DNA from 3 places in the Cupriavidus sp. PB-02 genome. Region 1 is predicted to be linked to each of the others. Evidence: predicted binding sites of a transcription regulator. Region 1 holds the regulator's gene; each other region holds the start of a gene.
What was found. The regulator sigma-54, encoded in region 1, starts transcription at its own class of promoters, with help from an activator protein. The targets are predictions, from matches to a motif close to TGGCANGNAANCTGCTTT.
Positions count from the first base shown of each region.

Region 2: the regulator sigma-54 is predicted to act here: its motif matches at 1,369-1,386, upstream of AC10V3_RS21230 (MSMEG_0572/Sll0783 family nitrogen starvation response protein).
Region 3: the regulator sigma-54 is predicted to act here: its motif matches at 1,269-1,286, upstream of AC10V3_RS27245 (ammonium transporter).

Region 1 covers NZ_CM177694.1:356,225-358,489, reverse strand. Annotated here, with positions in the region: gene lptB (LPS export ABC transporter ATP-binding protein) at 1-364, shown strand, start outside; gene AC10V3_RS01780 (RNA polymerase factor sigma-54) at 533-2,011, shown strand; gene hpf (ribosome hibernation-promoting factor, HPF/YfiA family) at 2,060-2,265, shown strand, end outside.
Region 2 covers NZ_CM177695.1:117,741-120,005, reverse strand. Annotated here, with positions in the region: gene AC10V3_RS21235 (Nit6803 family nitrilase) at 1-629, opposite strand, end outside; gene AC10V3_RS21230 (MSMEG_0572/Sll0783 family nitrogen starvation response protein) at 650-1,132, opposite strand; gene AC10V3_RS21225 (aminotransferase-like domain-containing protein) at 1,546-2,265, shown strand, end outside.
Region 3 covers NZ_CM177695.1:1,416,338-1,418,602, reverse strand. Annotated here, with positions in the region: gene AC10V3_RS27255 (acyl-CoA thioesterase) at 1-362, opposite strand, end outside; gene AC10V3_RS27250 (HU family DNA-binding protein) at 528-809, opposite strand; gene AC10V3_RS27245 (ammonium transporter) at 1,318-2,265, shown strand, end outside.

The DNA of each region.
Region 1 (2,265 bases):
GCTCGACGACCTGCAGATCGCGCACCTGCGCAACAACCCGGCGCTGTCGCTGTCGGGTGGCGAGCGCCGCCGCGTGGAGATCGCGCGCGCACTGGCCTCGTCGCCGCGCTTCATCCTGCTGGACGAGCCCTTCGCCGGCGTGGATCCGATCGCGGTGGGCGAGATCCAGCGCATCGTCAGCTTCCTGAAGGCGCGCAATATCGGCGTGCTGATTACCGATCACAACGTGCGCGAAACGCTCGGCATCTGCGACCACGCCTACATCATCAGCGAAGGCACGGTGCTGGCCGCGGGCGAGCCCGAAGAGATCATCGCCAACGAATCGGTGCGGCGCGTCTACCTGGGCGAGAACTTCCGCATGTGATGTACCGGCCTGCTGAAAGTGGTCAGAAGCGTTGTCTCGAGCGCTACCACACACGGCAGGTTTTGTTCAGGCAGCGCGTGGGATACCCCACAGCGTGCGGCGATCAGAGCGCATCAGCGATAGCAATTTCCGTTCCAACAACGGAAAGATGCGCATAAAATAGGTCGCATGAAACCGTCGCTACAGCTCCGCCTCTCCCAGCACCTGGCACTCACCCCGCAACTGCAGCAGTCGATCCGGCTGCTGCAGCTTTCAACGCTGGAACTGCAGCAGGAAGTCGAACAGGCGCTGACGGAAAACCCCCTGCTCGAGCGTGAGAACGACTGGATCGAAAGCCCGCTGCGCGTGGCCGCCGACGGCTCGGTCAACCTGCAGAGCGCGCCCGCACCCGCGCCGGCCGAGCCGCAAGGAAACGGTGACGCGCGCACCGACGCCGCGGGCGACAATGACAGCTACGGCGACAGCAGCAGCGGCGACGACTATGGCAGCGACTGGAGCCTTGACGACTTCGCCCGCCGGCCGCAAGGCGACGATGACGAAAAGACGCCGATGCAGCTGCGCGACGCCGAGCCGACGCTGCGCGAATACCTGATGGAGCAGCTCGCGCCGCTGAAGATCTCGACGCGCGACAAGGGCCTGGCGATCTTCCTGATCGAATCGCTGGACGACGACGGCTACCTGAGCGCGTCGCTCGAGGAAATCTGCACCGAGCTGCCGGAAGAACTCGAATTCGAGATCGAGGAAGTCCACGCGATCCTGACGCTGCTGCAGAGCTTCGATCCGCCCGGCGTGGGCGCGCGCAATGCCGCCGAGTGCCTCGCGCTGCAATTGCGGCGCCTGAAGCACCCGCAGCGCGACCTGGCGCTGGTCATCGTCACCAACCACCTGGAACTGCTGGCAGTGCGCGACTACACGCGGCTGAAGAAGGCGCTGCAGGTGGACGAAGCGGCGCTGAAGGCGGCGCATGAACTGATCCGCTCGCTCGCGCCCTATCCCGGCCATGCCTACAGCCGCCCGGAAGCCGATTTCGTGGTGCCCGATGTATTCGTGCGCAAGAGCGGCGGCGGCTGGACCGCGCAACTCAACCCGGATGTGATGCCGCGGCTGCGCATCAACGATATGTACGCGCAGATCCTGCGCGGCGCCAAGGGCGAGTCGGGCACGGCCGGCCTGCAGCAGAAGCTGCAGGAAGCGCGGTGGCTGATCAAGAACATCCAGCAACGGTTCGACACCATCCTGCGTGTCTCACAGGCCATTGTCGAGCGTCAAAAGAACTTTTTCACCCACGGCGAAATCGCCATGCGCCCCTTGGTTTTGAGGGAGATTGCCGATACACTGGGTTTACACGAGTCAACCATCTCCCGGGTGACGACCAATAAATACATGGCAACGCCGATGGGTACTTTCGAACTGAAGTACTTCTTCGGCAGCCACGTGTCCACCGAAACCGGTGGCGCGGCTTCATCAACGGCCATCCGCGCCTTGATCAAGCAACTGATAGGAGCCGAAGACCCGAGGAATCCCCTTTCCGACAGTCGCATTGCCGAACTGCTGGGCGAACAAGGCTTCGTTGTCGCACGCCGCACCGTTGCCAAGTATCGCGAAGCCCTGAAAATCCCCGCAGTCAATCTCCGCAAGTCTTTGTAGCCGAGCCCACCGCCTGCCTGGTGAGGCTCTTTCAGAAGGAGAAGCGCTATGAACTTCAAGATCAGTGGACACCACCTTGACATCACGCCGGCATTGCGTGAGTACGTGGAAACGAAGCTGGAGCGAATCGTCAGGCATTTCGATCAAGTCATTGGCGTTAGCGTGCTGCTCTCTGTCGATAATCACAAAGAAAAGGACCGGCGCCAGTACGCGGAAATCAATCTACATCTCAGGGGCAAGGACATCTTTGTTGA
Region 2 (2,265 bases), on a different replicon from region 1:
TCCAGCGCGTGGTGCCGGATAGTGACTTCGATCTGCTCGGCAAAGATCGGCCCGACCAGCGAGCCCGGGAACTGGCTGCAGTGGATTTCCTCGTGCTGGGTCATCAGCGCGTAGCGGGCCAGCGGGTTGTAGTGCTCCCAGCACGCCAGCGCGCCGACGCGGCCGATCGCGGTGTCCGCGACCTTCAGGCCGGCCGCATCGCCCTGCCCCCAGATCATGCGTTCGTGGAAAGTGGGCGTGATCTTGCGGCGCTTGACCGCGAGGTTGCCCTCGGTGTCGAAGATAAGCTGCGTGTTGTACAGGCTGCCGTGGTCGCGCTCGTTCACGCCGAGCACCACGACCATGCCGTGCCGGCGTGCGCGCCCGGCGACGGCATCGGTGACCGGGCCGGGCACCACCACGGCCTGCTCGTACAGCCGCATGTGGTCGCTGCCGGAGTGCACCGGCGGCCGTACGAAGGAGAAGTATGGGTAGTACGGCACGAAGGTCTCCGGGAAGACGATCAGTTGCACGCCTTTCCCGGCGGCCTCGTCGATCGCCTCGCAGACCTTGGCCAGCGTGCCTTCGCCGTTCTCGAGGTCGGGCGCGATCTGGACCGCGGCCGCGCGCACAATGCGATTCTGTGACATGGTGGTACCTGCCCTTTTGCTCAGACGGTCCAGGTGTCGATAATCAGCGCGTTCTCCTTGCGATGCAGCAGCTTGAGGTCGAGCACATCGAGCGGATTGATCGGGCGGATGCCTTCGATCAGCGAGGCTTCGCCGTGGCCGTACAGGGCCTGCAGGGCGAAACGGCAGGCGTAGACCTTGCCGCCCTCTTCCATGAACTTGGTGAGCTGCTTGTTGAAGTTCATGTGGCCGGGAAACGCCTCATCGCCAAGCGTCGGAAAGCCGCGCTGAACGCCAAGGTTGACGCCGGGGCCGTACAGCAGGATCGAGGTCTCGAATCCTTTGCGCAGCAGGCGCGTAGCCTGCAGCATGTTGACGAAGCCGATCGAGCCTTCGAAGGCGACGGTGTGGAAGGTCACCAGCGCCTTCTCGCCGGCTTCGGCCTTTACGTCCTCGAATACCTTCTCTTCATAGTCCACCAGGAAATCGCCCTTCTTGTGGGCCGGTTTGCTGACAGCAGGCATGCTTCTCTCCGTTGCGTTGATGGGGCAGTGCGGTCGATCGATCCCATGCCGATCGACCGTTCGGCGTCAGGCCGACGTGCCGATATCAGCAACCGATATGCCACTCAATGCGTGGAGTCATGCGATCAATCGCCAATCAAGTCGACGGCGATAGAATGATCGTCCCAATGATCGCAACGGCTTTCCCCTTGCGTGCCACCTGAGGCGCCCAGCGGTCGCCATGCCGGCCTCGTCACAATGCACTTTGTTGGGCAGGAAGCAGGCGGGCGAGTGCGCGCGCATGGTGCATGAGCACTGATATCGCACCATCATTGAGAACTTCGGATGCAATCGCTTGCGCGGCTTGGTTAGCGATCATTCGGGTGCTACCCTCAGGCACTGAATTCCATCGCATCGCGCAGCGGGAGACCACGGTGTCCAACCTGACCAGTCATTGGGTAAAACGTATCGCCGGCAGTGCCAAGCCTGCCTATCTGCTGATTCCGGACCTGATCGAGGAGGCACTGGCCGACGGCCAGCTACGCGTGCGCGACCGGCTGCCACCGCTGCGCGACCTGGCTGAAGCGCTGCAACTGAATTACACCACCGTGGCGCGCGGCTACAGTGAGGCGAGGAAGCGGGGATTGATCGACACCAAGGCAGGAAGCGGGACTTACGTGCGCGGACGTGCGCCCGCGATGCAGCTGCGCGGCGGCACGGGTGCCGAGATGACCATGAACATGCCGCCGGAGCCGCCCGCGATGACGGCGCGGCTTCGTGCCGCCATGGCGCAGCTGCTGGAGGCTGCCGATCCCTACACGCTGCTGCGCTACCAGGACTTCGGCGGAACCCCGGCCGATCGCTCCGTTGCCGCGAAATGGCTGCGCCGCTGGGTGCCGGCATGCAGCGCGGACACCGTGCTCGTCACGCCCGGCATCCACAGCGCGCTGGTCGCACTGCTGTCGCAGCTCGCACGCCCGGCCCAGACCATCTGTGCCGACGCGCTGGCCTACCCCGGCATCAAGGCCATCGCCGCGCAGCTCAATATCCAGCTACAGGCGCTGCCGGGCGACGAGGATGGCCCGTTCGCCCACGCCTTCGAAGCCATGTGCAAGGCACGGAAGCCAGCGGCGCTCTATTGCAACCCGACCATC
Region 3 (2,265 bases), on a different replicon from region 1:
TCGGCGGGCGATCCGTTGTCATCCACGGCCACCATGGTGAAGTAGCAGCTGTTGGTATGCCGCACCAGCTTGCTGCGGATGTTCTCGGTCACCACCTTGATGCCGATTTCCATCGAGCTGCGGCCGGTGTAGTTGACCGAGGCCAGGAAGGTCACCAGCTCACCCACGTGGATGGGCTGGCGGAACACCACCTGGTCGACCGACAGCGTGACCACGTAGCGCCCGGCGTAGCGGCTGGCGCAGGCGTAGGCGACCATGTCCAGGTACTTGAGGATGGTGCCGCCGTGGACGTTGCCGGAGAAATTGGCCATGTCCGGCGTCATCAGCACGGTCATGGAAAGCTGGTGGGACTGGTCGTTCATGATGCGGAGTCGGGGATTGCGGGGGCTGGATGGCCGGGGCGGCACTGACGACGACCCGGGCGCGCCGGCAGTTTAACCCGAGCGCAGCGGCACTGGTGTGCCCAGGCGGCCCCAAAAGAAAAAGCGGCCTGCCAGGCCGCTCTTCTAGCTGTGGACGCAGACCGCTTACTTTTTCTTGTTCACGGCGTCCTTGAAACCCTGTCCGGCAGAGAACTTGACCGTCTTGGCGGCCGGGATCTTGATGGTTTCGCCGGTACGCGGGTTGCGGCCGGTACGGGCGGCGCGCTTGCCGGCGCTGAAGCTGCCGAAGCCCACCAGCGTCACCGAGTCACCCTTGGCCACTGCCTTCTTGATACTGTCCAGCGCTGCGTTAAGCGCACGCTCGGCAGCGGCATTGCTCAGTTCTGCTTCCGCGGCAATGGCCGATACCAGTTCACCTTTATTCATGGCTGATTTCCCTTGTTGGTCGTCGTCACCGATGAGCTGGCCTGGCGGCAAGCCATCGATCGGCGCAGTCTAATCTGCCCTTCGCGCGTTGAGCAATCCCCAGTGGCACCAATGCAACGAAAAAACCCGCAAATCCTTGATTGAGGCCGGTTAGCGGGCAATTTCCCACTCTTTTTCCGCTTGCCAGCGGCGCGATTTCCCGGGCTGTAGCGTTTGCCTGGGAATCTCGGCTGCGACTGCCACGACCGTCCCTACCCGCGATGGAACACATGCCCACTCTTGGGGCGCTGCACCACAACGGATCAGCCAGACCTCGCACCAAGGCTCCATTCTGGCGCATTCCAGGCCCCGCCGACCAGCCGTTTCCGATTTTCACCCCGTCTCCGCAAGCTTGCCACGCGGCATTCCGGTGCGGTTTTGCTCAGGAAGGTGCAATGAGCACCAGGATGCAGCGAAAGCTGGAATGCTTTTTGCATACCCACGCTCCCATTTTGAGCATGAGGTGACTATGGACAACTGGAAGACTGGCACCGACGCCATGTTTATACTGCTTGGCGCCATCATGGTGCTGGCCATGCACGCCGGCTTTGCCTTTCTCGAACTGGGCACGGTGCGCAAGAAGAACCAGGTCAATGCGCTGGTGAAGATTCTGGTGGATTTTGCGGTTTCGACAATCGCCTATTTCTTTATTGGCTACACCATCGCCTATGGTGTGCAATTCATGGCCGGCGCAGAAACCCTGGCCCAGAAAAGCGGTTACGAACTGGTCAAGTTCTTTTTCCTGGCGACATTTGCCGCGGCCATTCCGGCGATTATCTCGGGCGGTATTGCCGAGCGTTCGCGCTTCAATCCGCAATTGGTCGCCACCTTTGTGCTGGTGGGCTTTGTCTATCCGTTCTTCGAGGGCATAGCCTGGAACCAGCGCTACGGCATCCAGGACTGGATCACGCGTGTGACCGGCGCGCCGTTCCACGACTTTGCCGGCTCCGTGGTAGTGCATGCGGTGGGCGGCTGGATCGCACTGCCCGCGGTGCTGCTGCTGGGCGCACGGCGCGGGCGCTACCAGAAGGATGGCCGCATCAGCGCCCATCCGCCGTCGAACATCCCCTTCCTGGCGCTGGGCGCCTGGGTGCTGGCGGTGGGCTGGTTCGGCTTCAACGTGATGAGCGCGCAGACGGTCGACAAGATCAGCGGCCTGGTGGCAATCAATTCACTGATGGCGATGGCCGGCGGCACGCTGGCGGCCTGGGCGGCCGGGCGCAACGATCCCGGCTTTGCCTACAACGGCCCCTTGGCGGGGCTGGTGGCCGTGTGCGCGGGCTCGGACCTGATGCACCCGCTGGGGGCGCTGATCACCGGCGGTGTGGCCGGCGCGCTCTTTGTCTACCTGTTTACGCTGGCGCAGAACAAATGGCATATCGATGACGTGCTCGGCGTGTGGCCGCTGCACGGCCTG